3 regions of the Vibrio sp. ED004 genome follow, and region 3 is predicted to be linked to each of the others. Evidence: riboswitches for the same ligand, from Rfam matches in the RefSeq annotation. Region 3 holds a riboswitch; each other region holds the start of a gene.

Region 1 (10,082 bases), on a different replicon from region 3:
CGGCGAGCGAAATTGGATTAGCCCTTAAGCTTTTAATGAGACAGATGAAGGCTCTGGAAAGTGCCGCAATAAAGGGTGATAGCCCCGTAATCGACATCTCATCATCAGTGAAAACGAGTAGGGCGGGACACGTGATATCCTGTCTGAATATGGGGGGACCATCCTCCAAGGCTAAATACTACTGACTGACCGATAGTGAACCAGTACCGTGAGGGAAAGGCGAAAAGAACCCCTGTGAGGGGAGTGAAATAGAACCTGAAACCGTGTACGTACAAGCAGTAGGAGCACCTTCGTGGTGTGACTGCGTACCTTTGTATAATGGGTCAGCGACTTAATTTTAGTAGCAAGGTTAACCGTTTAGGGGAGCCGTAGGGAAACCGAGTCTTAACTGGGCGTACAGTTGCTAGGATTAGACCCGAAACCAGGTGATCTAGCCATGGGCAGGTTGAAGGTTGAGTAACATCAACTGGAGGACCGAACCGACTAATGTTGAAAAATTAGCGGATGACTTGTGGCTAGGGGTGAAAGGCCAATCAAACCTGGAGATAGCTGGTTCTCCCCGAAAGCTATTTAGGTAGCGCCTCGGACGAATACTACTGGGGGTAGAGCACTGTTAAGGCTAGGGGTCATCCCGACTTACCAACCCTTTGCAAACTCCGAATACCAGTAAGTACTATCCGGGAGACACACGGCGGGTGCTAACGTCCGTCGTGGAGAGGGAAACAACCCAGACCGCCAGCTAAGGTCCCAAAGTATAGCTAAGTGGGAAACGATGTGGGAAGGCTCAGACAGCCAGGATGTTGGCTTAGAAGCAGCCATCATTTAAAGAAAGCGTAATAGCTCACTGGTCGAGTCGGCCTGCGCGGAAGATGTAACGGGGCTAAGCTATACACCGAAGCTGCGGCTACGTACCTTAGGGTGCGTGGGGTAGGGGAGCGTTCTGTAAGCCGTTGAAGGTGGTCTGTAAGGGCTGCTGGAGGTATCAGAAGTGCGAATGCTGACATGAGTAACGATAAAGGGAGTGAAAAACTCCCTCGCCGGAAGACCAAGGGTTCCTGTCCAACGTTAATCGGGGCAGGGTAAGTCGACTCCTAAGGCGAGGCCGAAAGGCGTAGTCGATGGGAAACGGGTTAATATTCCCGTACTTTTACAATTGCGATGGGGGGACGGAGAAGGCTAGGTGGGCCTGGCGACGGTTGTCCAGGTTCAAGTACGTAGGCGGGTGGTTTAGGTAAATCCGGACCGCTACTAACGCTGAGATACGATGTCGAGCTACTACGGTAGTGAAGTCATTGATGCCATGCTTCCAGGAAAAGCCTCTAAGCTTCAGATTGTAAGGAATCGTACCCCAAACCGACACAGGTGGTCGGGTAGAGAATACCAAGGCGCTTGAGAGAACTCGGGTGAAGGAACTAGGCAAAATGGTACCGTAACTTCGGGAGAAGGTACGCTCTTATCAGTGAAGTCCCTTGCGGATGGAGCAGACGAGAGTCGCAGATACCAGGTGGCTGCAACTGTTTATTAAAAACACAGCACTGTGCAAAATCGTAAGATGACGTATACGGTGTGACGCCTGCCCGGTGCCGGAAGGTTAATTGATGGGGTTAGACTTCGGTCGAAGCTCTTGATCGAAGCCCCGGTAAACGGCGGCCGTAACTATAACGGTCCTAAGGTAGCGAAATTCCTTGTCGGGTAAGTTCCGACCTGCACGAATGGCGTAATGATGGCCACGCTGTCTCCACCCGAGACTCAGTGAAATTGAAATCGCTGTGAAGATGCAGTGTACCCGCGGCTAGACGGAAAGACCCCGTGAACCTTTACTACAGCTTGGCACTGAACATTGAACCTACATGTGTAGGATAGGTGGGAGACTATGAAACCGCGTCGCTAGATGTGGTGGAGTCGTCCTGAAATACCACCCTTGTAGTTTTGATGTTCTAACGTTGGTCCCTGAATCGGGATTACGGACAGTGCCTGGTGGGTAGTTTGACTGGGGCGGTCTCCTCCCAAAGAGTAACGGAGGAGCACGAAGGTGGGCTAAACACGGTTGGACATCGTGTGGTTAGTGCAATGGCATAAGCCCGCTTGACTGCGAGAATGACAATTCGAGCAGGTGCGAAAGCAGGTCATAGTGATCCGGTGGTTCTGAATGGAAGGGCCATCGCTCAACGGATAAAAGGTACTCCGGGGATAACAGGCTGATACCGCCCAAGAGTTCATATCGACGGCGGTGTTTGGCACCTCGATGTCGGCTCATCACATCCTGGGGCTGAAGTCGGTCCCAAGGGTATGGCTGTTCGCCATTTAAAGTGGTACGCGAGCTGGGTTTAGAACGTCGTGAGACAGTTCGGTCCCTATCTGCCGTGGGCGTTGGAAAATTGAAGGGGGCTGCTCCTAGTACGAGAGGACCGGAGTGGACGAACCTCTGGTGTTCGGGTTGTCATGCCAATGGCATTGCCCGGTAGCTAAGTTCGGAATCGATAACCGCTGAAAGCATCTAAGCGGGAAGCGAGCCCTGAGATGAGTTTTCCCTGACGCTTTAAGCGTCCTTAAGGGTTGTTCAAGACTAGAACGTTGATAGGCAGGGTGTGTAAGTGCTGCGAGGCATTGAGCTAACCTGTACTAATTGCCCGTGAGGCTTAACCATACAACACCCAAGGGGTTTTGTGGACTCAAAGACAGACCTTGAATGAGTTTGAAGAGACACTTTTAAATTACAGTTTTCCGAATTTTAAAATTTGCTTGGCGACCATAGCATTGTGGACCCACCTGATTCCATGCCGAACTCAGAAGTGAAACACAATAGCGCCGATGGTAGTGTGGGGCTTCCCCATGTGAGAGTAGGACATCGCCAGGCTTTAAATTATGAACGACTTGTCAGCGACGACAAGTAGTCCACTGCGGAGTGGTAGTTCAGTTGGTTAGAATACCGGCCTGTCACGCCGGGGGTCGCGGGTTCGAGTCCCGTCCACTCCGCCACTTATTCGATAACCTCGCCTAGTGCGAGGTTTTTTCGAATCTGAAGTAAGATAAATTTTTAGGGGTGTAGCTCCAATTGGCAGAGCAGCGGATTCCAAATCCGCGTGTTGGGAGTTCGAATCTCTCCACCCCTGCCATATTTAAGGCTCTAGCAGAAATGCTAGAGCCTTTTTGCTTTCCGCATCTAATATACGCCATTAGTAAAGCTGCGGATTCCCCGACCCACCAAAATAGCGCGTGTTGGGAGTCTAAACTTCCACTCCTGCCATATAAAACCTCATCAGAAATGCTGGGGCTTTTTTACGTCTGCTGGTTTGATTTTTAATCGATAATTCTTATCTTTGACAGAATCTATGCTTAAAAATGTAAGTGCTTACTTATCTCCGCTTCTTTTATAAACAATTGACAGCACAAACCGCACTTCTTTATGAGAATTGTTCTCAATATTTTGTTACATTTTGGTCGTTATTACTAAAAGGCAACAAATATGGATATTTCCCGTCGCAAGTTTATTCAATCATCTCTCGCTATATCTGCGCTAACCGTCCTACCTGCTTGCTCAATGAAGCGGTCTGTTGATGAGCAAGGAAAGCTCGTTTATGACTTAACTGCTGAGCCTTCAACCGCTGAGTTGGTGAAGGGATTTAGTACTAATGTTTTAGCCTTTAATGGACAGATTCCAGCACCGATTATTCGCTGTCGACAAGGCGAAAAGGTAACGATTCGATTTACAAACAAGCTATCAGAACCGACCACAATTCATTGGCATGGCCTGAGAATTCCGATCGAAATGGATGGGGTTCCTTTCTTAAGTCAGCCTCCTATTATGCCCGGTGAAACGTTTGTCTATGAGTTTGCGCCACCAGATGCGGGTACATTCTGGTATCACCCGCACATGAACAGTGTTAAGCAACTTGGTATGGGCTTGGTCGGGCTTATTATTGTCGAAGAGAGTGCGCCAGTTCAGTTCGATGAAGAGCATGCTCTGATGCTTAAACATTGGCATATCGACAAACAAGGCCAGTGGAAAGACTTGATGATTCCTCGTCTCAGTGCTCGTATGGGCACGCCAGGAGAGTGGAGTAGCGTCAATGGCGTACATGAACCCATCTATCAATTGAAGCAGCACGCAACGACTAGGCTACGTATCGCGAATGTTGATAACACGATTACCTATCCGATAGCTATTGAAGGTGCTGAAGCATGGGTGATTGCCATTGATGGTAACCCTGTAAAGACATCTTATAAGCTGACTCAACACAAAATTGGCCCAGGTATGCGTGTCGATCTCGGGTTGATTGCTCCCAAGGCGGGGGAGCGAGTGAATGTGCTTCAAATGAAAGGGCGCTTTCCTTTTTCCTTGTGTGAGTTTGAGGTTGTAGATTCCACGCTAATAGAAGGTCAAATACTTCCTTCATTGCCTCTCAATCCTGTGCCTAACTTAGATCTCGTTAACGCAGAAGAAATTGATTTTGTGTTTGAATGGGAAGGAGCAGTCTCACCGGTATCTAAAGATGGGAAGTCTATGCCTAAGTTTTGGCTTACGAATAAACGCGCGTGGGAGGGTATGAGCAAAGACAATATTCCCGATCCATTGGCGACTTTAGAGTTAGGCAAAACTTATATATTCGACCTTAAGAACGTCACTCAATACCACCACCCAATTCATATTCATGGTCATACATTCACTGTATTGGAACTAGATGGTAAAAAAATAGAAGAACCTTTCCATACCGATACTGTGTTACTAGGGAAAAATGGCCGAGCGAAAGCGGCATTTGTTGCAGACAACCCAGGACGTTGGATGTACCACTGTCATGTAATTGAGCACATGAAAACGGGTTTGATGGGATATATTGAAGTTAAGTGACACCTGTAACGTTTAATATTTGCACATGCATTCTTAGTTTCTACCCTCGCTTTTATCGGCGGTAAAGCTAGAATATAGGGACTGTTATTTGGGAGGATTCATGGGTCAGCTATCTATTTTAGGTTTTATTGCCATTGGTGGTGCATTTGGCGCTTGTTCGCGCTATTTGATTTCAGAGTTATGTGTAGTGATGTTAGGGCGTGGTTTTCCTTACGGTACACTAACTGTTAACGTAATCGGCTCCTTCATTATGGGTTTGCTCATCGCCGCATTTGAAAATGAGATGGTTGCGACTGAACCATGGAGACAGATCATCGGCCTTGGTTTCCTTGGAGCCCTGACTACGTTCTCTACATTTTCGATGGATAACGTACTTCTTATGCAGCAGGGTGCTTTCTTTAAGATGGGGCTCAATGTGCTGCTCAACGTGGTTCTCAGTATCTCGGCTGCATGGATCGGCTTCCAACTTTTGATAAAGTCTTAGAACTTTCTTACGATTTGTTAACAACTCGGCTTGGTTTATCCAAGCCGTTTTTATATACTCGATCGAACTTGTCGGAGTGCCATATGGCTGAGACCGTTAACTCGGGATCCGTTGAACCTGATCAGGCTAATACCTGCGAAGGGAACAAGAGTAGATATCTAACTAGAATCCTTCTAGAGATCTATCTCCAGATCACAACTGTATTTCTTACCGTGATCCCTCTTGTAGCATCTAATCCGTCAAGCATTTTTATCCCTATAAATAATGGCTAAAAGCCAAGGAAAAATGCTATGTCGAGTCGTAAACAAGCAAGACTGGAAGCGAAGAATTTCATCGATTCTTTATCCGTACAACCTTATCCAAATTCAAAAAAAGCTTACATCCAAGGATCTCGAGAGGACATTCAAGTCCCTGTACGAGAAATATCCCTCGCAGATAGCCTTGTTGGTGGTACCAAAAAAGAGCCTGTATTCGAACCTAATGAGCCGATTCATGTCTACGATACCTCCGGTGTTTATACCGATCCTACGCATGAAATAGACCTTTATAACGGCCTTCCTAAGTTGCGAGAGCAATGGATTGAAGAGCGTGGTGATACAGAATTGCTCGATGATGTAAGCTCTGTTTACACCAAAGAACGTTTAGAAGATGAAACCCTAGATGACCTTCGTTACGGAAACCTGCCTCGAATTCGTCGTGCTACTGGTGACCAATGTGTAACTCAACTGCATTATGCTCGTCAGGGCATTATCACTCCTGAGATGGAGTACATTGCGATACGTGAGAACATGGGGCGTCAGAAGTTCGCTGATGAACAGCTTAATCACCAACACCCTGGTCATAACTTTGGCGCAAACCTACCCAAAGAAATTACCCCTGAGTTCGTGCGCAAAGAGGTCGCTGAAGGCCGAGCTATCATCCCTTCAAACATCAACCACCCAGAATCAGAACCTATGATTATTGGCCGAAACTTCTTAGTGAAAGTGAACGCCAATATCGGTAACTCTTCGGTAAGCTCTTCGATTGAAGAAGAAGTTGAGAAGCTCGTGTGGTCGACTCGCTGGGGCGGCGATACCGTAATGGACCTTTCTACAGGCCGTAATATTCACGAGACTCGTGAATGGATCCTACGTAACAGCCCAGTGCCGATTGGCACGGTTCCTATGTATCAAGCGCTTGAGAAAGTGAATGGCGTAGCCGAAGACCTTAACTGGGAAGTGATGCGCGATACCTTGATTGAACAAGCGGAGCAGGGCGTTGATTACTTCACTATTCATGCCGGTTTGCTTCTTCGTTACGTTCCTATGACGGCTAAACGTGTGACAGGTATTGTCTCTCGTGGTGGATCTATCATCGCGAAATGGTGTCTTGCACATCACCAAGAAAGCTTCTTATACACACACTTCCGCGAGATCTGCGAGATCTGTGCGAAGTACGATGTGGCTTTGTCACTAGGTGACGGCCTGCGTCCTGGCTCTATTGCAGACGCCAACGATGAGGCTCAATTCTCGGAGTTACGTACTCTAGGTGAGCTGACTAAAGTAGCTTGGGAATACGACGTTCAGGTGATTATTGAAGGTCCTGGACATGTACCTATGCACCTTATTAAAGAGAACATGGACGAGCAGTTAGAGCACTGCCATGAAGCGCCGTTCTATACATTAGGCCCGCTGACCACTGATATCGCACCAGGTTATGACCACATTACCTCTGGTATTGGCGCGGCGATGATTGGTTGGTACGGCTGTGCGATGCTTTGCTATGTAACACCTAAAGAGCATTTGGGCTTACCAAATAAAGAAGATGTGAAGACTGGCTTGATTACTTACAAGCTGGCAGCACATGCAGCAGACTTGGCAAAAGGGCATCCGGGCGCACAAATCCGAGATAATGCATTATCTAAAGCGCGTTTTGAATTCCGTTGGGAAGACCAATTTAATCTAGCTTTAGATCCAGAAACAGCGCGTTCTTTCCACGATGAAACTCTGCCACAAGAGTCGGGCAAGGTTGCTCACTTCTGCTCTATGTGTGGACCTAAGTTCTGCTCGATGAAGATTTCTCAAGAAGTTCGAGAGTATGCGAAAGACACTGAACAAGTAGCCGCTGATCAGGCTATCGAGATTAAGATGCTAGATAACCCGTTGGAGGGAATGCGTCAAAAATCGCAAGAGTTCCGTGATACTGGCTCTGAACTTTATCACCCTGCTGTAGGCGCAAAAGAAGCTCAATTAGAGGAATAATGACAGTGAAGATTCTCATCCCATCTCAATACATCGAGTTAACGGGGGAGGTTCAAAGCTGTCTATTGGTTGCTAAACGACAAGGTTTAGCAACTGATGCAGTTGAGTTGGGTGTAAGCCCAACTCAATACTTCTCTATCGTTGATGCTCAACAGGCATTATCTATTGGCTTTGCTCATGATGTTGATTCATTGGCGGAGTGTCAGTTAGCGCAATTGAACCACGTTGTTGATTACAGTAATTCAGTTGCTTTAACCGATGTTTGTACTGCTTTGACTCAAGCTTCGAACACCGTCTATATCGGAGTCTCCGATGATTCATCTGTGTTAGATATCTGGTCACACTTAGATGCTAATCGTGCTATCGAGAGTGACACTACAGCTCCTCAAGAATTAGATAGTCGCGGTCACTTTGCTTGGCTACTTACTTTATTGGCGTTGGAATTCCCATTGGAAGACGCGCTGGCTTTAGCTCGCGCTGCATCGAATGTTTCACGTGGAACATGGCCATCACACTATCAAGATTTTCCTATCCCTGTCCTAGAAGATGAACGACTGGATATCAGTGTTGGTTGGGCCAACCAAGGGACATCACTTACCTTCCCTGAGTTGAGCAAAAATAGCCTCGGCTTATACCCGGTGGTTGATGATGTTGAGTGGATAGAAAGGTTGCTTAAACTCGGAATTAATACCGTCCAACTGCGTATTAAGAATCCTCAACAAGCCGATTTAGAGCAACAAGTCGCACGATCGATCGAACTTGGTCGAGAACATAACGCTCAGGTTTTTATTAACGATTACTGGCAGCTTGCACTTAAGCATGGTGCTTTTGGTGTGCATCTGGGGCAAGAGGATATTGAGGAATCAAACCTTTCCCAACTGAGCCAAGCGGGTATTAAGATCGGTCTATCAACTCATGGTTATTATGAGTTGCTACGCATCGTCCAAATCAATCCAAGCTACATTGCACTAGGCCATATATTTCCGACCACAACGAAAGAGATGCCATCGAAGCCTCAAGGTTTGGTGCGTTTATCTCTGTACCAGCAGCTAATTGATACCATCCCATATACAGAAGAACTTACTGGTTATCCGACGGTTGCAATTGGTGGTATTGACCAATCGACAGCTGCGCAGGTTTGGTATTGTGGTGTATCGAGCTTAGCTGTTGTACGTGCGATTACATTAGCGGAAGACCCACAAAAAGTGATCGAATTCTTCGACAAGCTAATGGCTCCTAGCTCTTCAACGCTTAGCAAAGAGGTTATGCGGGAGCCTAGCTATGTTGAGTGACTTTGAGTTCATTCGTTACCAACGACAAATTGCCTTACCTGAGATAGGTGAGCAAGGTCAACGAAACCTGTTAAACAGCCATGTGTTGGTTATTGGTTGTGGTGGCTTGGGTAATGCTGCTGCTCTCTATCTCGCAGCTTCTGGTGTGGGAAGAATTGTGTTGGTCGATGATGATTGTGTTGATTCGTCCAACCTTCAGAGACAGGTAGCGTTCAAGGAGAGCCAATTAGGTTTACCTAAGGTCGAAGCACTTAAACAACAACTGAATGAGCTCAATGGTCGAAGCCAAGTAAGAACCATCAATCTACGAATGAGTGAAAGCCAACTTGAATTAGAAGTCATGTTGGCTGATCTCGTGTTGGATTGTACTGACAACTTCGCGTCACGCCAGCAGGTTAACCGAGCTTGTTTTAAAGCTAATACACCTTTGATATCGGGTTCTGCAATCGGCTGGAAAGGTCAATTTATTGTCTTTGATTATCAGAACCAGAAAGGGTGTTACCACTGCCTTTTCCCGTTTGAGAACCATCCACAAACAACGCGTTGTAGTGATAGCGGCATCATTGGTCCTGTGGTCGGCACTATAGGTAACCTCCAAGCTCTTGCTGCTTTTCAGCGTATTAGTAGTGGCGAGTTTAAAGTCGCAACGCATCAACTAAAGTTGTTCGATGGCCAGACCATGAACTGGCAAAACCTATTGGTCACGCAAGATAGCGAATGTCCGGTTTGCAACACAACGGCGATCCAACACCTACAAGAAGAAGCACAATGAGCTACATAACTATTTCTATAAACGAGCAACCAGAGCAGGTCGCGCAATCGTCGTCTCTTTCAGACATCATCCAAGCACTATCGCTACCTGATTTAGGGTGTGTATTTGCTATCAATAACGCGGTTGTACCACGCAGCCAGTGGCAACAAACCATCGTCAACGAAGGCGATTCCATCTCTCTTTTCCAAGCTATTGCAGGGGGCTAACCATGTTAACCATCGCAGATAAAACGTTTCAATCACGTCTGTTCACTGGAACCGGCAAGTTCGCAAACAAACATTTGATGGCGAGTGCTATCGAAGCTTCCGGTTCTCAACTGGCAACCATGGCACTGAAGAGAGTTGATATTCGTTCTGAGCAAGATGATATTTTGCAGCCAATTATTGATGCTGGCGTAAATCTACTTCCGAATACCTCTGGTGCGAAGAACGCGAAGGATGCGATT
Region 2 (10,082 bases), on a different replicon from region 3:
CAACGGTGTAGCTGTAGTCACGTTCCATTTCACCATTAGCGCCTTGTCCAATCACGCAGCAGCTCGTGCTGTGGCGGCTTGAAGCGTAGCTTGCTAGTAAGCCATGACTGTTACCGTAAACCTTAACGCCATAGTGGCTGTCGTAGCTTGCGCCATCACTCTGTTTGATCTTGTCGCTGTAAGCTAACGCTTGCTTCTCAGCCGCAATCGCAATCTCAGCGGCATAGTCAGGATTGGGTTCATCAGGGTGGAAAAGATCCAAGTCTGGAATTTCTTTTACCATGTATTCTTTTGCTGCAGGACCTGCAAACGGGTCTTCAGATGTATATTGAGCGATATCAAGTGCGGCTGCTACCGTTTGAGCAATCGCCTTCTCACTCAGATCAGATGTAGATGCGCTGCCTTTTTTCTGGCCGCGATAAACAGTAATACCAAGTGCACCATCACTATTAAATTCAACGTTTTCCACTTCACACATGCGTGTTGAAACACTTAAACCCGTTGACTTAGTAATAGCAACTTCAGCGGCGTCGGCACTCACAGAGGCCATGTCCAACGCTTTTGCTACTGCGGCTTCTAGCTCAACTCTTTGCTGGGCGACTTGCTGTTTTACATCCATATCTATTCTAATTTTGTAGGTCAATATTACGTAGGATAACAAGAATTTCGCTTTCTCCCCAAGATTCTTGCTAAAATAGGCAATATATTCGTTTGAGATAGTGACATAGGCAGAAAAGATGGCTCGCAAAAACCAAAAAGCCCCATGGGAACCAGAAGAAGAAATCATCTGGGTAAGTAAGACAGAAATGAAAACCGACATGGAAGCGCTACAAAAACTGGGGGAAGAACTTGTTTCCCTAAAGCCTTCTGTATTAGACAAGTTTCCTCTGTCTGAAGATTTGGCACAAGCGATTAAAGATGCACAACGCTTTAAAAATGAAGCGAAGCGCCGTCAACTTCAATACATTGGCAAAGTAATGCGCAATGTTGATCCTGAGCCAATTCAAGCGGCTTTGGATAAAGTACGTAACAAGCACTCGCAAGCAACCGCTGAACTGCACAAGCTTGAGCAACTGCGTGATCGTGTTGTTGCTGAAGGCGATGCTGCCATTTCAGAGGTCATGGACATGTACCCTGAAGCAGACCGTCAGCGTCTTCGTCAGCTAGCTCGCCAAGCTAACAAAGAGAAATCAGCGAACAAGCCAGCAAAGGCTTCTCGTGAAATCTTCCAAATCTTAAAAGAGCTAAAGCTAGAAGACTAATCTTTGTCGCTTTAATCTGTAAGATAATAAAAGACCTAGCGCATGCTAGGTCTTTTTGTTTTCGCTGTACTCAATATCAAATCATATTCAATATTAAAACTAAGCCATCACTCACCTGCTTTCACAAACGAACTGAGTTCAGGTTGCGGGTGGTCAGCGGTAAGCATGGCGATCGAGTCTTCAACCAACACCTTACCTAATGCCACAAACACAAATTTATTCGCAATGCTGCGCGCATCTCCCAAATGGTGAGTCACCATCAAGACGGTAATGTTGCGCTCTGCTGCTAATCGTTTTACCAAACTCAGCATCTCTTCGCGTAGCAAAGGGTCAAGCGCAGAGAAAGGTTCATCAAGTAACCAAATATCGTGTGGTTGAACAAAACAACGCGCCAGTGCGACACGCTGACGTTGCCCACCAGATAGTTGTTCAGGCAGCCTATCTAAGTACTCCGCTACACCCACCTGCGCAGCCGCTTGCTCAACATCGAGCTTTTGGGTTGCGGTAAGCTTTAACCCCGGATGCAAACCTAATCCAATATTTTCACGCACCGTGAGGTGAGCAAATAGATTGTGTTCTTGGAACAACATCGCCAGCGGGCGTTGGTGCGCTTCTTTGCCAATCAATGATTGTCCTGCCACCGAGATCTCTCCCGATGTCGGCTCAATAAACCCAGCAACCAATGCAAGTAGCGTTGATTTACCCGCACCACTCGGCCCCATTAGAGCAACAATATCACCCTGCTCTGCTTGGAAATCAAAACTAAACAACTCTTGGTGATAGTGGTAATCCACATCTTTCATCACTAACATCATCGGTTCCTTAACTCTTTAGCTTTGAGCTTCGAGTAAACAAAAATTCAATCAAACTAAAGCTGCCCACACTCAGTAACAGCAAACTCACTGACACCACTGCCGCCGCTTCCATTTGATAGCTGCCTAACAATTGGAATAGATACAAAGGCAGAGTTCTAAAGTCTTGGCTACCAAATAAGGCAATTGCACTTAAGTCGCCCATCGCCAACATAAAACTGATTGAGAAAGCCTGCGCCATAGGTTTACGTAATGCACGCCACTCCACCAGCCTAAAGCGAGTGAATCCTGTCATTCCTAAGCTTGCACACACATACTGATACTGCTGAGAAAGATGCAGCATAGGCTGAGCCAAGGTTTTAATCACGTAAGGCAGCGCCATCAAACTGTTTACGGCAATCACGATAAAGAAAGCCAAGCTAAACACATCGGTAAACGAACGCAGTAATAAGAACAGACCTGTACTTATCACCAAGCCCGGCGTCACCAAAATAATAGTGCCAATCAGCTCAATCTTGTCCGCTCTAAAGTTCTTGTTCTGCAAACGCCATGCGCGACTGGTTAGAAGGATCGCGATACCAATACCAACGGCGATAATACTTGCAAGGGAAGCAACTCGAACCGAGGTCATTAATGCTGCCCAAAACGGCTCACTGCTCAGTACAGTGAGCGCCTGAGAGTTAATACCACTTAGAATAACCATGGCTAATGGCGGCAATACCAGTATTGAGACTATGATGATCCAAAAGCTATCCCAAGCTTTTGACCACCAGCTGTCCTTAACCAAATACTTCTCTTCCGACAGCTGGCTAGCCGTCACAGATATAGGCTTAGACAAACGCTGAATACTCACCGCTAATACGCCACACAGTAGCATTTGCCATATCGCGAGTAACGCGCCAGCCTGCAGATCAAAGTCGAATTTGATTGCTTGATAGATGGCTAGCTCAATGGTAGTTGATTTTGGACCACCACCCAACGCCATCACGGTAGCAAAGCTGGTGAAGCACAACATGAAGACCAAGCCACACACATGCGGTAATTGCTGTCTTAGCCTCGGCCATTCAACCCATTTAAATTTATTCCAATGACTCATGCCTAAGTGAGCACAGAGTTTATGCTGCTCGGCAGGCACAGTATCTAACGCTTGCAAAAGTAAACGGCTGGCATAAGGCAGATTAAAGAAAACGTGCGCCAACAAAATACCATTCAAGCCATAAATCGAGAATGGTAGCTCAATGTCGAAGTTCGCCAAGAACTTAGCTAACCAACCACTGTTGCCGTAAATCGCTAGCAAACCAAACACGCCGACTAACACAGGCAGAACCAAGGTCGACGCGAACAATCTTAATAACAAGGCTCGTCCAAAAAACTGTCTGCGGCACAGAGCGTGTGCAATAGGTATAGCAAAGCCAACACTCAGCACTGTTGAGAGTGTCGCCTGATAAAAGCTGAATTTCGTTACATGCCAATAGTAAGGATCTGACCATACTTGGCTGATATCAAGAGAAGGGGCATTGCTAAGCAATGCCCCAACTGCTGAAACCACGAAGGCGGTAATGAGTATCGCAACCCAGATCCCGACCTTAGGTGTTTTCTTTATCATAAATTGATTTTTTACCGTAAATGGTTCACTCCAAACATCACAAATGAACCTTTAAATACAGAAAGCTAGTTTTTTGAAAATAAGTTAAAAAGTAAGTGCACTCTGCCATTCACGAATCCAAGGCTTACGCTTCTCGGCGATCTCTTCAGAGCTAAAGCTCAACGCTGTCTGCGGTACTGTTAACTGCTCAAAGCCTTTTGGTAACTCAACATCTGTTACTGGGTACATCCAGTTACCTGTCGGCATCGCCGATTGGAACTCATCACTTAGGATAAACGCCATAAACTCATCAGCGAGCTTTTCGTTCTTACTGCCTTTAACCTTAGCAGCCACTTCCACCTGAGTGTAATGTCCTTCTTCGAAGCTCGCTGCTGCGTACTTAGAATCACTCTCTGCAATGATGTGATAAGCCGGAGAAGTTGTGTAAGACAGAACCAAGTCAGACTCACCTTCTAGAAACATAGAGTAAGCTTCAGACCAACCTTTGGTTACCGTAACGGTTTTCTGAGCTAGCTTCTTCCAAGCTGCCGTTGCTTCATCACCATAAACCGATTTCATCCATAACATCATGCCTTGTCCAGGTGTTGAAGTACGTGGATCTTGGTAGATAACCTTCAGATCATCACGCTGCTCAACCAGCTCTTTCAAACTCTTAGGCGGGTTTGTTAGTTTATCGGTGTTATATACAAAGGCAAAGTAACCAAAGTCATAAGGTACAAAGGTATTGTCATCCCAACCATTAGGCAGTGTTACTGATGAAGTATCAACCTTGTGCTCAGCCAATAAACCCGTCGCTTTCGCTTCAGCCATTAGGTTGTTATCTAGACCTAATACGATGTCAGCCTTGCTGTTACCGCCCTCAAGACGCAAGCGGTTAAGAATAGACACGCCATCTTCAAGCGCGACAAAATTCACATCACAACCACACTTCTCTTCAAATGCTTTTTCAACGGCAGGACGAGGGCCCCAATCCGCAGCAAAAGAGTCATAGGTGTATACACTCAAAGTGTTGTCTGCAGCGAAGGCAGAAAAAGAGATCGCTGTAGTAACAGCAAGGGTAGTTAATGTGAATTTCACTGGACGCTCTCCATGGTCTGAGCGGCACAGGTTTGAGGGAGGAGAACGGTAGAGGTTGTTCCTAACTCAATTCCTACGCCAGCATTATCTGGTTCAGGTTTACGGGTCCCAAGCGTGTGCTTGATCTCAGCTCGCATTCATTATTTGAATGGTTCGCTCCCCGATGAGTGTTCAGAATTGTAATTCGAATTTTAACAATAAGCTATCAAGTTTGGATCAATTACGTTGATCGTACCCCCAACGTGGCACTAAACCTTGCTCGATACCAAGATGGTCTAGAATGCGCGCCACCATAAAATCAACCAAGTCTTCGATCGATTTAGGTTGATGATAAAAACCCGGAGCTGCAGGCATGATCGTCACGCCCATGGTTGAGAGTTTATGCATGTTCTCTAGGTGCAACGTAGAAAATGGCGTCTCACGAACCACCAATAACAGCTGACCTCGCTCTTTCATAACTACGTCTGCTGCTCGCTCTATCAAGTTATCCGATAAGCCATGAGCAATTGAAGCCAAGCTACCCGCAGAACACGGACACACCACCATCTGCTTCGGTGCAGCTGAACCAGAGGCAACTGGTGAGAACCAGTCATCCTTGCCACACACCACCAGCTTTTCTGGATCACAGCCAAGATGCTTAACCAAAGCTTGTTTCGCCGCTTCCGGTCCAGCAGGTAACTTAAGTTCATGCTCTGTCGCTAAGACTACTCGCGCAGCCGACGATATCAGTAAATACACCTGATAATCGGCTGCTAATAAGCATTCGAGTAAACGCAGTCCATAAGGCGCACCAGATGCGCCAGTGAAAGCAAGAGTTATCGCTTTATCGTGTTTTGTCATGTTCTCAGTTACTTCAAATTATAAGGTCTTGGGTTAACCTTTAAGGGCTAACGCATCCAACAATTTCTGGTGAATACCACCAAAGCCACCATTACTCATTACCAAAATTTGGTCACCCGCTTGTGCCTCTGAGACAATTTTAGCAACGAATGCATCCATGTCATCACTGACGTGTGCAGGTTGATGACAAGCATCCGCGACATCCTGTACAGACCAATCAATGTTATCTGGTTGGAATAAGTAGGTAGAATCCGCTTGCTTGAGCGAATCAGCCAAGGTTTCTTTGTGCACACCGCGTTTCATGGTGGCTGAACGAGGCTCTAAAACGGCAATGATTTTTTTCGTGTCGACCTTATTACGTAAACCACCGAGCGTAAGTTCAATCGCGGTTGGGTGATGTGCAAAATCATCATAAACAGATACACTAGCCACCTCACCTTTAAACTCCAAACGGCGCTTGGTGTTGATGAAAGTCGCCAGCGATTCACACGCTAAATCCGGTGTTACACCCACATGTCTTGCCGCCGCAATCGCCATTAAGGCGTTGTTAACGTTGTGGTCGCCGACTAAATCCCAATCTACCGTACCAACACATTCGCCTTGGAAGTAAACCTCAAACTTAGAGCCGTCTTTAACTAGCTTCTTGGCATCCCAATCACCGAGTTCACCGCTCGACTCAGTCTCACTCCAGCAACCGCGAGATAGAACATCTTGAATAGCCGTGTCTTGCTTCGGTGAGAAAATGCGACCATTGCTTGGCACGGTACGCACTAAATGATGGAACTGACGCTTGATCGCTTCAAGATCATCGAAGATGTCAGCATGATCGAATTCAAGGTTATTCATGACCAAGGTTCTTGGATGGTAATGAACGAACTTAGAGCGTTTATCGAAAAAAGCACTGTCGTATTCGTCAGCTTCCACAACGAAGAACATGCTTTCGCCCAGACGAGCTGAGATACCAAAGTTACCCAATACACCACCTACAAGGAAGCCTGGTGCGTAACCGCAATCTTCAAGGACCCATGCCAGCATGCTCGATGTTGTTGTCTTGCCATGCGTGCCCGATACCGCCAAAACCCAACGATCATGTAATAAGAACTCTTGCAACCACTGCGGGCCAGATGTGTATCTAAGGTTGTTATCCAATACATACTCAACACACGGATTACCACGGCTCATCGCATTACCGATGACCACAAGGTCTGGCCTTGGTTCTAATTGGCTAGGGTCGAACCCTTCAATAATTTCAATCCCTTGAGACTCCAATAAGGTGCTCATTGGCGGGTAAACATTCGCGTCACTACCGGTAACCTTGTGACCTAATTGACGAGCCAATACCGCAGCACCACCCATGAAGGTGCCACAAATTCCTAAGATATGAATATGCATAAATTGCTTCCAAACGCTTGGCTAAATGAACCATGTCTAAATCAAACTACTTGCACTCATTATCATTAAATGACGATTAAAAGCGAGCGGCAATGCAAAACAAATTGAGTCGACATAGTAAGTGAGATCTGTGTCGCTTAGTTCATTACCATTAAAAAGATCTAACCTTTAGAATTTAGGTAAGCGTCTAGATGAATAAAGCCCACTCAAGAGGCCGAATCTACAGTGCTCAAATCCCCCCTAATATTGAGAGAAGTTTAAGGAAATAACATGTCTGAGATGCGCACCCTTGGTGAGTTCATTGTTGAGAAACAGAGTGACTTCCCCCATGCAAGCGGTGATCTATCATCCCTTTTGTCGTCTATTCGACTTGCTGCAAAAATTGTTAACCGTGAGATCAACAAGGCCGGCCTAGTCGACATCACTGGCGCTGTTGGTACAGACAACGTGCAAGGTGAAGAACAGCAAAAGCTAGACCTTTACGCGAACGACAAATTTAAAGCGGCTCTTGAAGCTCGTGACCAAGTTTGTGGTGTAGCAAGTGAAGAGGAAGACGAAGCAGTCGCGTTCAACAAAGAGCTCAACAAAAACGCAAAATACGTTGTTCTGATGGATCCACTTGATGGTTCTTCAAACATCGATGTGAATGTATCTGTTGGTACAATTTTCTCTATCTACCGTCGTGTGTCTCCTATCGGAACGCCACCGACACAAGAAGATTTCCTACAGCCAGGACACAAGCAAGTAGCCGCGGGTTACGTGATTTACGGTTCTTCAACCATGCTTGTATACACAACAGGTGCTGGCGTAAACGGCTTCACCTACGACCCATCACTGGGTACCTTCTGCCTATCTCATGAAAACATGATGATTCCAGATGAAGGCAAGATTTACTCAATCAACGAAGGCAACTACATCCGCTTCCCTACGGGTGTGAAAAAGTACATCAAGTACTGCCAAGAGAATGAGCCAAGCGACAACCGTCCTTACACATCACGTTACATCGGTTCTCTAGTATCAGATTTCCACCGTAACCTGCTGAAAGGAGGCATCTACTTGTACCCAAGCACACAAAGCCACCCGCAAGGTAAACTGCGTCTGCTTTACGAATGCAACCCTATTGCTTTCCTTATGGAGCAAGCGGGCGGTATCGCTTCAGACGGTGCTCAACGTATCATGGACATCAAACCAACTGAGCTGCACCAACGTGTACCTTTCTTCGTTGGTTCAACAAACATGGTTCGCAAAGTAGAAGAGTTTCTTGAGCTGAACCCAGAGTAACCCTCTCGCTTCATTCTCAAATAAATACCATTAAAAAAGGTTCATCGCGGCTTTCCGGGGAAAGCCGCTTTTATCTTCAAGAAGAAGTAGTCTGTATCTCGATATCCATACCCCATTCGCTTGATTAACTTTATTTTGTTGTTTATCCCTTCCAATGTGCAGGTGTTGAGCGGATAAGTTGCCGATGCAATAATACCGTGAAGATAAGGCCTCAGTTTTCGTGCAAACTCTTTCAATGGCTTAATTCCACTCTCTTGCACTTGTGCCCACCATACCTCCCAGAGCCCCTTAGCATGTGCTTCTGATTTACAGTACCAAAGCTCTTTGAGTTGTGAGCCGAGTATATAAGTGGCCATCAAGTCCTTATTGATATTCAATATTTCAGTAAGATAGCTATCTTGTCGTGCATTTAAATTACCTCTGTTTTTCAGCAGTACCCAGCGTGAGCGCTTCACCCATTGCCTCGCTTTTTATCCTGCTTGAGTTTGTTAGCTTGGTCGACTCTGACTCTATCCATCACCTCACGACCGAACTTAGCAACAACATGGAATAAGTCGTAAACGATTTTTGCATTCGGGCAGTGCGCTTGAACTTCAAGGTCAAAAGCCGTATTCATGTCCATTGCGACCGCTTCGATATTGTTACCATGCTTGCCTAACTGCTCGAAAAACGGTCGTATGTCCTTGCGGCTACGACCTAACCCTATCCAAATGACTTGGTGAGTCTTAGCATCAGCGATGACTGTGGCATATCGGTGCCCTTTAAAGATGGCGAACTCGTCCATGACGAGTTGCCTTAGCCCTTCCCATTTCACTGACGGTACCACTTGGCGAAGTCGACGTTTATCTATCTCTTTAATGGTGTGCCAATGAACGCTCGTTAACTGGGAGATATGCTTAATGGGAAGAAGAGGCAGTAGTTGTTCTATATAGCTTTTTAGACGCGTCGTTATACGAGCATAAGGCTCTAACCAAGATAGAAACTCTGTTTTTATGCCGCAGTCACGACACTTGATCCTTCGAGTTTGAACGGAAAGCTCAACAGGAACATTGAACAACATGGCCTCTTTCACATGACGCCATTGATACTCATGGATAGCCTCAGCTTCAAGACCGCAAAGGCATTTAGCCTCAGAATTAGGTTTAAGAGTTAGTGTAACAAGTGATGCTGTCTGGTGAGACTTTACTATTTTAAAGCCTTCCCAGAATGAAGATAGGAAAGTATGATTCGGCATGAAAACGGTAGTTTGTGTATGATTTTTGTTTGGCGACTAAACCATATCACTTACTACCGTTTTTTTTGTTTTTAGTTCCCGCTAATCCGCGATGAACCTTAAAAAAGGGCTTCCATTAGGAAGCCCTTTTCGTTGTTAATCTATTTGAAGCAGGACCAATCAATAAAGCTCAGTTACATCGGCAGAGCAGCAATCGTGCCGTTCACTTCTTTAAAAATAGTAAGCTTTTGTTTGTCAGACACTTCAGGAAGAAGCACCTTGCCGTGGTCGAAGCGAAACTCTCCAACACCTTCGATGGCAAACTGGCCCTTGAACAGGACTTTAACGAAACGCGCCACCTGATGTGGGCGGTAAGTAGAAAATTTTCTTAACATAATACAACCTCAATTCCATTTGAGTACTACAGTCACGCACCTGAACACCACCGTATTCAAAGCACATTTAATCGCTAATTCCTTTAGCAAACAGCAAGATAATCTATTGTTCATCTCGATATTGATGCATTATACCTTTTGATAACAAGTCTGCAACTTATTTCTACATCGTACGATAAAAAAGTTAAAGAGGCATTTTTCAAA
Region 3 (10,082 bases):
TTCGGTTAACTGTTCTTGAGATCGCGAATTAGACTTGAGTAAAAAGCCGTTTGAGTATCAATACTTAAACGGCTTTTTTGATCCTGCATAGAACAGGTTAGACAGGGAGACGACAAAAACACTAGCTCGATGTGACTCCCTCGCTTAAATCATGTAATTTCGTTTTAACACTCATGTTTCAATAAACTGGAATTCTGGCGTTGCTCATGAAATCTAACTTAAGCATTCGATCTTACACCAAGCAATTTAATACTCATGCCCATGATGGTTACCATCAACTGGTGCTGCCTATTCAGGGGAGTATTAGTATTGAAATGGTGGGATATGTTGGCAAGGTTTCTGTCGGTGAATGTGTGGTGATTCCAGTCACCACAGCGCATGCGTTTAAGGCGGATGAAGCGGCACGGTTTATTGTTGCGGATATGATGGAGTTACCGCAGCACTTGTTAGAGCATGAGCTATCAGTTTTCACGATAACGCCACCTTTAATGAGCTTCTTGTTGTTTGTTGAAAAGCAGTTGGAATATCAAGTCGATAGTGGCATTGAGTCATCTATTTTGGATGTGTTTTCACTTTTATTAGAGCAACAAGAAGTGAGTAAGAGTATCGATCCCCGTATTCGTGCGGTGCAAAGGCTCATTGCGGATAATTACGCCCAACCTCTCTCTATTTCTCAACTTGCAGAAACGGCATGTTTGAGCCCGACTCAGTTTAAGAAACGCTTTAAAGAGTGCATTGGAATCAGTGCGCTTAAATACATCACTCGCTATCGTATGGAGAAAGCACAAGCCTTGCTAAGCCATACCGATTTACCCGTTCAATTGGTCGCAGAAAGTGTGGGTTATAGCGACTTGTCTGCATTCAGTCGTCGTTTCTCTCAGTACTTTGGCATGTCTCCAAGGGTGTTTTTGGGCTCGATGAAAGAGAGTCTTCCAAAACAATAATAGCGTCCTTTTGGCAAACTAAATTTAGTATATGTTCACTATTATCTATATCAGAAATGAAAATAAACTAGGTAATAGCAATGAACCTTGCCATCAATCGCGTTAACGAATTCCAAACGGGCACTTTAGCCATTGTGTTTGCGTCTGTTTTATGGGGCACGACAGGCACAGCCGCAAGCTTTGCGCCTTATCTCAGCCCATTAGCGATTGGCGCATTTTCGATGGGTGTTGGCGGCTTAATGCAAGCGGGCTTGGCATATCGAAAGATCTTATCTTCACTTGATAAGCTTTTGCTCAGCAAAAAGCTGTTAGCGGTGAGTGCTCTGGCTTTGGCGATCTATCCTTTGGCTTTCTACTCTTCGATGAAATTATCGGGTGTCGCGATGGGAACGGTGGTGTCGATAGCTACAGCTCCGTTCTTTTCTGCACTTTTAGAGTGTCTTATTAGCAAAAAGAATAATATCAACAAACGTTGGCTCATGAGCTTTGCCATTGGCGTGGTTGGTATTGGGTTACTGGTGTTTTCAGAATCATCATCGACGAGTGAATCTGGCGACGACCTGAAGCTTTTGGGCATTGGGTTAGGGTTGGTTGCTGGTTTGTGTTACGCCATTTATTCGTGGGCGACAAAAGCTCTGATAGACGAAGGCATCAAGTCGCAAGCGGCGATGGGCAGCATATTCGGATTAGGAGCGATGCTGTTGCTGCCAACGCTGTGGTTCACAGGGGATAACCTGTTCGCGTCAAATACCAACATATTAGTTGTGAGTTATTTGGTGTTACTTCCTCAATGTTTGGGCTATATCGCTTTCAGTTTTGGGTTGCGACATGTTACTGCAAGTAGCGCAAATTTGATTACCTTACTTGAGCCAGTTGTTGCCGCTGTATTGGCTGTGTGTATTGTAGGTGAGCTTATTCCATTGGTCGGATGGCTAGGTATGTTCTTGATAGTGATGTGTTTATTCCTCCAATCTCAGCCGACTAAAAAGCCGTATAAGTATTTGTTAAAGCGAGATTTATTGAATTAAATTCATGCGTGAATCTTATAATTGAATAAAATGAGTATCTCAGTTGCGAGAGTACTGTTACTATCGCTATCAATAGTCGGGGGGCATATACCTTAGTTGGTGTTTGCTGAGATCGTTATTCGAGACCCGTTGAACCTGATTCAGTTAACACTGGCGTAGGGAACTATGATTACTTTGCCTACGTGGTTCAACAATGATCTCTCATTGCTTTCACCTCCACACTCTCTTTGCGGCCAAAGTTCGGTTCTCTTGCGTCTTTTAGACAGTAGGAGCGACCATGACACAGCATTCCAATTCTCAAGTATCACCTAGCAGCATTCAAACACCAGAAAACCCATCTTCTTCGATCAATACTCCGGTTGTTTTGACCATTGCGGGTTCTGACAGTGGTGGCGGCGCGGGCATTCAAGCTGATATTAAAGCCATGTCAGCTACGGGTAGCTTCGCTTGTTCGGTGATTACCGCTATTACATCTCAGAACACCCAAGGCGTGTCCGCTATATTTCCAATCCCGCTTGAGCATGTCGCTAGCCAGCTAGACGCAGTGTTTACCGATTTGAATATCGTGGCAGTAAAAGTTGGCATGTTGGCCGATTCGCAAATTATCAAAGTCGTCGCGGACAAAATCAAACAATACCAACCTAAACATTTAGTGATTGACCCTGTAATGGTCGCGACAAGTGGCGACCTTCTTCTAGAAAACTCGGCTATTACCACGCTAAAACAAGAGCTGATTCCGCTCGCAGACATCATTACTCCTAACTTGCCAGAAGGTGCAGCACTTACTGGTAAAGCCGTTCCTGAGAGCGAAGTGGAAATGCAGGATATGGTTGAAGACCTGCGCGCTTTAGGTGCTAAAGCAGTCCTGCTTAAAGGTGGTCACTTGGAGAAAGATGAAAATAGTAACGACTTACTGATTCTGCCAACCACATCTGCTCTGATTAGCGCGAAGCGTTTTCCTACCAAAAACACTCATGGCACGGGTTGTACGCTCTCTTCTGCTATCGCTTCTTTCTTGGCTCAAGGCAACACGCTTCCCGAGGCTGTCGACTTAGGTAAACAATACATTTCACGCGCGATTGCTCATGCAGACGAACTTCAAGTTGGTCAAGGTCATGGCCCGGTAAATCACTTCTTCGCTGGGCACGGTAATGTCTGTTAATACGATTGGCGTTCAACTCAGCAACGCGACTTTGCGTTACCGAGATAGTGAGCATGCGACCTTATCTGGGCTATCACTTAGCCTAAACGCAGGTAAGTGGACTGTGCTGCTTGGTCGCAGTGGTTGCGGGAAAACCACGGTATTGCGATACCTAGCAGGTTTACTCGATGACAAAGTTGAGTGGCAGGGCATATTGGCAACGTCTGATGAACTACCTCTAACCGATCGCATCGCTTACATGGCGCAGCAAGATTTATTACTGCCGTGGTTGTCGGTTATCGACAATGTGTGTCTGAGCTATCGTTTTCAAGATTCCGCAGGTAAGCATCAAAGCCAAACATCCAATAAACAAGCTCAAACTAACCAAGCATTGGAGTTGCTAGCGTCGGTTGGTTTAGCTGATTACGCGGATGCTATGCCGGATCAATTGTCTGGTGGTATGCGTCAGCGTGTTGCTTTGGCTCGCACCTTAATGCAAGACAAGCCAGTTGTGTTGATGGACGAACCTTTCTCAGCGTTGGATGCGGTAACAAGACACAAGTTACAGACCTTAGCGTGTGAACTGTTAAGAGATAAAACCGTTGTGTTGATTACCCATGATCCACAAGAAGCGGTACGTTTGGCGGATAACCTGTATGTGTTGCAAGGCACACCGGCGAGTGCTCACTCTTTATCTGTGCCTCACACGTCAACGCCACGAGTACTCGATGGGGAATGCGCTGAGCTACAACAAGCGATTTTAGATCAGTTGGAGCGTGATTATGAATGATTTAACGCGAAGTGAAGCTGTGGCTCGTTCAACCAACAGGCAAGCTAGCACAGCACATCCTCGTCAGATGAATCCCGTGATGCGTTTGGTCATCAGCAGTGCTGTGATTCTTGGTTTGTGGCAAATGGTGGTTGTTATCTTCGAGATGCCAAGCTTCATTCTGCCAGCTCCCGCTGAAGTCTTCCTCAAGCTGATTGAACGCTACGATGTGTTACTCAAACACACTTGGGTGACCGCGCAAGAGATCTTACTTGGACTATTGCTGGGCTTGTCCATGGGGCTGTTTTTCGCCTTGCAGATGTTGATGTTTGATCCGTTGAAACGTTGGCTGTTGCCTATCTTGATTGCCAGCCAAGCGATTCCTGTGTTTGCGATTGCGCCAGTACTGATGCTGTGGCTTGGCTATGGTATCGCCTCCAAAGTGGTGATGGCGGCAATCATTATCTTCTTCCCTGTGACTACCTGTTGCTACGACGGCCTGCGTAATACTCCGACGGGTTATCTTGATCTCGCCAAGACGATGGGCGCATCGAAATGGCAACTGCTTCGTCATATCCAACTGCCTGCAGCACTGCCAACATTAGCGTCTGGTATTCGTGTCGCTGTAGTTATCGCCCCGATTGGTGCGGTTGTCGGTGAGTGGGTGGGTTCGAGTGAAGGGCTAGGTTACTTAATGCTGCAAGCCAACGCGCGCATGATCATTGATGAGATGTTTGCGGCCTTGTTTATCTTGGCGGTGCTCTCTATCTCGCTCTACTTCATCACAGACAAATTACTCAAAAAAGCTATCCCTTGGGAGAACCAGTGATGGCTAGCTCAATAACTCTTTGTTTAATAAAGCTTCGCTCAAGGCTATTTATCTAAACAAGCCTCGTTAGAAGTTAGATCGACAAACACAATAATAATATTCAAAAGGAAAGGTTAACTATGAAAAATACCAAATTGGTAGGTGCAGTGGCACTGCTTGCTTCGCTAGTTTCAGGTCATGCATTAGCGGATTCTGAACAAAAGAAACTGACACTGATGTTGGATTGGTTTGTGAACCCGAACCACGGCCCAATTGTGATTGCTCAAGAGCGTGGTTACTTTGCTGACCAAGGCTTAGAGGTTGAAATCCAAGAGCCAGCTGACCCAAGCACACCAGCAAAACTGGTTGCAGCAGGTAAGGTCGATCTTGCAGTCACTTACCAACCAAGTTTAACCATGGATGTTGCGGCAGGCTTGCCTCTCGTTCGTGCATCAACCCTTATCGCGACACCACTGAACACACTGATGGTTCTGGATAACGGCAAGAACGATTCTTTAGCGGATCTGAAAGGCAAGAAGATCGGTATCGCGATTGCGGGTAACGAAGAAGCGACGATCGGCACTATGCTGGCTCAAGAAAATGTTGATTTTACTGACGTGCAAACCATCAATGTCGGTTGGGCACTGTCGTCTTCACTGGCATCGGGCAAGGTAGACGCAATCTGGGGGGGCTTACGTAACTTCGAAACTAATCAATTAGCGCTTGAAGGCTTTAAAGCAAAAGCTTTCTTCCCTGAAGAGCATGGTGTGCCAGCTTACGATGAGCTGATCTTTGTGGCGAACGCAAAGAAACACGACGACGAAGCCATCAAAGCATTTAACAAAGCACTTGAGCAAGCAACAACTTACATCGTGAACCACCCTCAAGATTCATGGAGTGAGTTTGTGGCGTATTCACCAGATACGTTGAACAACGAACTTAACCAACGCGCGTGGAACGACACACTGACTCGTTTTGCACTTCGCCCTTCAGCTGTAGATATGAAGCGTTACGATGATTACGCGCAGTTCATGTTCGACAAAGGCATTATCAAATCACTACCAAAAGCCGCTGATTACGTACCGACTTTTGACTAAGGAATCTCATGAAATACCAAGACTTAATCCAAGCCTGTCAACAAGATTGGCAAGACTACACCGAGCATGATTTTGTTAAAACGCTGGCAAACGGCACTCTCGCTCAGCCGTGTTTTCTGCATTATTTGAAGCAAGATTTTCTATTTTTGAAGCAGTATGCCCGCGCTTATGCATTAGCCATTTACAAGGCTAAAACCTTGGCAGATATGCGCCGTGCTCTGCCAAGTGTTCATGCTCTATTAGATTCTGAAATTTCACACCACGTGACTTACTGTGGTCAGTGGGGGCTAACGGAATCTGATTTAGAAAACGAACCTGAAGATTTCGGCACTGTTGCCTACACGCGCTACGTTCTAGATGCCGGTATGACGGGTGATCTTGTCGATCTCTATGCGGCACTGGCTCCGTGTTCAATTGGTTATGCCGTGATTGGTAAAGCGCTATTAGAAAGCAGCGATACTGTTTTAGAAGGCAACCCATACGCGAGTTGGTTACAGCTTTACGGCGGAGAAGAGTTCCAATCGAGCGTGGCAACGGGTGCTGAGTATTTCAATCAGCTACTGGCTGAAATTGATATTAACAGCGAACGCGGTCAGAACATCGTTCATATCTTTAAAACGGCAACACGTATGGAAGTGGCTTTCTGGCAGCAAGGTCTGAATGCACTTGATGACTCGACAGCGGCTTAAAAGCGATTTTCACGAATAAGGATTAATCCATGCTAACTGAACAAATCATCCAATTGCTGCGCGCAGTACGAGACCAAAAGCCACTGGTTGTGAACATGACCAATTACGTAGTGATGAACAACACGGCCAATGCGTTATTGGCAATTGGCGCTTCGCCTATCATGGCGCACTCACAGCAAGAGTTGGCAGAGATGATGTCTTTCTCTGGCGCTTTGGTGATCAACATCGGCACGCTCGACAGCGTTTGGACGCCAAGAATGTGCTTCGCGGTTGAACAAGCTAATGCGAACAACAAGGTGGTTGTTCTTGACCCTGTGGGTTGTGGCGCAAGTACACTGCGCACCGAGACTTCTCGTGAAATCGCACGTTTAGCGGATAAGTTGATCATTCGTGGTAATGCGTCTGAGATTATCGCACTAGCGGGCGAGCAAGCGCAGAGCAAAGGCGTTGATGCGCTTGATAGCAGTGATGCCGCATTGGGCGCTGCACAGTGTTTAGTGGCTGAATACGGCGCGAATGTGGTGATTTCTGGTGAGACAGATTACGTTGTCACCAAAGACAGCGTGGTGACGTTAAACAATGGACACCCAATGATGCCGTATGTGACGGGCATGGGTTGTACCTTAACGGCATTGACGGGCGCATTTGCTGCTGTTGGAGATGAAAGTGGTTTGGCGGCAGCGGCGGTATTAGGCGTAGTTGGTGAAATCGCGGCTGAAAACTCACGTGGCCCGGGTAGCTTGCAAATGAACTTGCTTGATGAGCTATATCAGTTGGACGAAGAGACTCTGATTCAACGATTGAAGATTCAGTAGGGTTAATCTAACTCTACGCCACAAGTTAGAAGCCTAACTTAAAACGCTTAAGATAAAGAAAAGCCCCCGACACTTATGTGCTTGAAGTGACCCCGTAAAGTTGGACATTTCTGTTAAGCGGCTTTCAAGGCCTGAGTTCGATATTCCATCGGAGTCAGGCCTTTTAGTTTCACTTTTATACGTTTGGTATTGTAGTACTCGATGTATTCTTTAATTTGCTCTATCAGAGCATCTGCATCTTCAAAGCTTTGGTTGTGATACATCTCTGTTTTGAGTAAAGCAAAAAAGTTTTCAGCAACAGCATTATCCAAGCAGTTACCTTTTCTCGACATGCTTTGCGTTAACCCACTCTCCGCTACCTTTTTCTGATAGTGTCGATGACGATATTGCCAACCTTGATCGCTATGTATAATTGGCTTTGAGTTGGGTTTAAGCGTAGATATAGCCTCCGTCAGCATATCCGTGACAAGCGGCAAACAAGCATTTTTGGCCACTCTATAAGCAACCACTTCCTGAGTAAACAAGTCGACAACGGGAGACAAGTATACTTTCTGCTCTTTGACTTTGAACTCCGTGACATCAGTTACCCATTTTTCATCGGGTTGAGTCGCACTAAAATCTCTTTCAAGCACGTTAGGAGCAGTTGTTCCAGACTCACCTCGGTATGAACGATACTTTTTAATCCTGACTGTCGATTTAAGGTTGAGCTGAGCCATAAGCCTTTGAACCGTTTTATGATTGAGCACGAACCCCTGATTTTTTAATTCCAAGTGAATACGGCGGTAGCCGTATCGGCTCTTATGTTCATGATAAATTGACTTTATCAACTGCAGCTCGTTCGTAGCTATTTGGGCGCTTGCTTGTTTGAGCCTGATAATAAAAGACACTTTTTGCCAGCTGTAGAGTGTGCAGTAAGTGCTTCAACGGGTACTGGCCTTTAAGAGTTAGAGCTATGACCGCTTTTTCTTTGTTCGACGGTTTTTCCTGCTCCAACTCTTCCAACTTTTTAGAACGGCATTCTCGGTTCGTAAGTAGACCAACTCCTCTTTTAGCTCCTCAAGTGTCATTTCATTATCAGGCTTAGTGGTACGTTGAGGTTGCTGTTTCATTGAGGGTCTTCCTTTCTGGCGCATTTTGAGCCCCTTGATACCGAGCTCATTAAATCGTTTGAGCCAGACAGAGAGTATCCCAGGGGATGAGAGGTTTAATACTGCGCTAGTGTGCGTGAGAGACCATTCATTCGTCCACATTAAATTCAATGCTTTTCGTTTTGTCTGAGCAGTAGCAGCATGCTTAGTTGGTAAAAATGAAGCAGTGCCGTGGATGGCAAACACTTGAGCCCAATACCGAACCTGTCTTGACGAAATTGAATATTGTTTGGCTAAGTAGAGATGACGTGCCATCTAAGTATTGCTTAGCAATGATACATTTTAGCTCTCGGCTATATTTGGACATAAAAAGACCCCCAATAATTGGTGTCCAACTATTGGGGGTCAGTTCAGCTTGGGGCTTTTTATTATTGGTTTGGAACTGTGCTAGCTGTGTATAGACTGGCTAGCTAGGTTCTAAATCGATTCACTTGGCTCTCTAGATGATGGGCAACCTCGGTCAAGTCGCTTGCTGCACCTGAAATGCTGCTCACTGACTCTTGGTTACTTTGCGCGATGGTATTGGCACCTTGCGCATTCTCACCCAGTGATTTGGTGAGACGATCCTGCTCATCAACCGATACTGCGATTTGGCTGTTGGCCTGATTCAGATCTTGGATGTGTTGATTAATCACATGTAAGTTCTGAGAAGCTTGCTGTGCCTGAGTTGAGGCATCGGAAACCGTGCTGTGGCTCTCTTTGATCGACTCTAACGCATCTTTAGCGCCACGCTGTAGCGAGGTGATGAGTTCATCAATCTGGCTAGCAGAGTCTTGAGTACGCTTAGCGAGCGTTCTTACTTCATCGGCTACTACTGCAAATCCGCGACCTTGTTCACCTGCACGCGCAGCTTCAATCGCCGCATTCAATGCCAACAGGTTGGTCTGCTCAGAAACGCCTTTGATTACTTCAAGAATGGCACCAATGTTCATCGACTCTTTGTGTAGGTCGGTCACCTTCTGGCTGCTGACCTGCATGCTTTCATCGGCGCTGCCAATCTCATGCAGTGTCTTGTCGACTTCTTTCAGACCCATTGCGACATTCTCGGTCGCTTGGTTCGCCACTTGAGAGGCGTGGTTAGCACTTGAAGTAATTTCTGATGTGCTTGAAGCCAGTTGGTCAACCGCGGATGAGATGTTCATTATCTCACTGTTCAACTGTGTTGCGTTGGTCGAGCTGTTATTAGTCACTTGGTTAAGTGATTCAGACATCTCGCCAATACGCACACTAGAGCGGTTCACTTGACCTACGATGTCGCGCAGAGATTCAATGGTGATCTCCATGTTTGTTAGTAGTTCGCCAATCTCGTTTTTGCTCTCAATGTTCACTTCAACGTTCAGGTTACCTTGAGAAAGCTCATTGGTGATCTGTTTAACCTGTGCGATGCCTTTGGTAATAGAACGAGTCACTAACACGGCACTTGTCATGCCGATAACCAAAGCGACGCCCGTTAGCAAAATGATGATCTGAATCGAACGCTTTTCGCTGGCTTGCAGCTCTGGTGTTAACGTTTGTTTCTGTTGCTCTAGAATGCTCTGAGCATCAGCTACCGAAATCGCTAAGCTGTCGCCAATAGAGGCGAGGGTCGCGGTTCTTTGAGTGTTCTCAATCATCTGTTGATGAACTTGCTCAAAGCCTTTCGC

The links. A riboswitch is a leader RNA that binds a small molecule or an ion and turns the genes downstream of it on or off. The one in region 3 is predicted to bind thiamine pyrophosphate.
Region 1: another riboswitch for thiamine pyrophosphate. It lies ahead of thiC (phosphomethylpyrimidine synthase ThiC); the one in region 3 lies ahead of thiD (bifunctional hydroxymethylpyrimidine kinase/phosphomethylpyrimidine kinase).
Region 2: another riboswitch for thiamine pyrophosphate. It lies ahead of thiB (thiamine ABC transporter substrate binding subunit); the one in region 3 lies ahead of thiD (bifunctional hydroxymethylpyrimidine kinase/phosphomethylpyrimidine kinase).

The regions. Positions count from the first base shown of each region.
Region 1 covers NZ_CP066149.1:1,646,906-1,656,987, reverse strand. Annotated here, with positions in the region: rRNA gene ITG10_RS07455 (23S ribosomal RNA) at 1-2,647, shown strand, start outside; rRNA gene rrf (5S ribosomal RNA) at 2,742-2,857, shown strand; tRNA gene ITG10_RS07445 (tRNA-Asp) at 2,903-2,979, shown strand; tRNA gene ITG10_RS07440 (tRNA-Trp) at 3,040-3,116, shown strand; gene ITG10_RS07435 (multicopper oxidase family protein) at 3,467-4,849, shown strand; gene crcB (fluoride efflux transporter CrcB) at 4,950-5,333, shown strand; TPP riboswitch at 5,396-5,494, shown strand; gene thiC (phosphomethylpyrimidine synthase ThiC) at 5,624-7,573, shown strand; gene ITG10_RS07420 (thiamine phosphate synthase) at 7,573-8,865, shown strand; gene ITG10_RS07415 (HesA/MoeB/ThiF family protein) at 8,855-9,637, shown strand; gene thiS (sulfur carrier protein ThiS) at 9,634-9,843, shown strand; gene ITG10_RS07405 (thiazole synthase) at 9,846-10,082, shown strand, end outside.
Region 2 covers NZ_CP066149.1:1,330,586-1,340,667, forward strand. Annotated here, with positions in the region: gene pmbA (metalloprotease PmbA) at 1-619, opposite strand, end outside; gene yjgA (ribosome biogenesis factor YjgA) at 738-1,262, shown strand; gene thiQ (thiamine ABC transporter ATP-binding protein) at 1,370-2,074, opposite strand; gene thiP (thiamine/thiamine pyrophosphate ABC transporter permease ThiP) at 2,085-3,680, opposite strand; gene thiB (thiamine ABC transporter substrate binding subunit) at 3,765-4,757, opposite strand; TPP riboswitch at 4,811-4,930, opposite strand; gene ITG10_RS05895 (flavin prenyltransferase UbiX) at 4,974-5,597, opposite strand; gene mpl (UDP-N-acetylmuramate:L-alanyl-gamma-D-glutamyl-meso-diaminopimelate ligase) at 5,631-6,989, opposite strand; gene fbp (class 1 fructose-bisphosphatase) at 7,260-8,270, shown strand; partial or broken gene ITG10_RS05910 (ISL3 family transposase) at 8,312-9,504, opposite strand; gene ITG10_RS05915 (DUF1107 family protein) at 9,678-9,878, opposite strand.
Region 3 covers NZ_CP066150.1:823,207-833,288, forward strand. Annotated here, with positions in the region: gene ITG10_RS21140 (AraC family transcriptional regulator) at 207-944, shown strand; gene ITG10_RS21145 (EamA family transporter) at 1,025-1,972, shown strand; TPP riboswitch at 2,040-2,151, shown strand; gene thiD (bifunctional hydroxymethylpyrimidine kinase/phosphomethylpyrimidine kinase) at 2,250-3,134, shown strand; gene ITG10_RS21155 (ABC transporter ATP-binding protein) at 3,124-3,903, shown strand; gene ITG10_RS21160 (ABC transporter permease) at 3,896-4,711, shown strand; gene ITG10_RS21165 (ABC transporter substrate-binding protein) at 4,831-5,787, shown strand; gene tenA (thiaminase II) at 5,796-6,476, shown strand; gene thiM (hydroxyethylthiazole kinase) at 6,506-7,291, shown strand; gene ITG10_RS21180 (IS3 family transposase) at 7,405-8,178, opposite strand; gene ITG10_RS21185 (helix-turn-helix domain-containing protein) at 8,242-8,694, opposite strand; gene ITG10_RS21190 (methyl-accepting chemotaxis protein) at 8,850-10,082, opposite strand, start outside.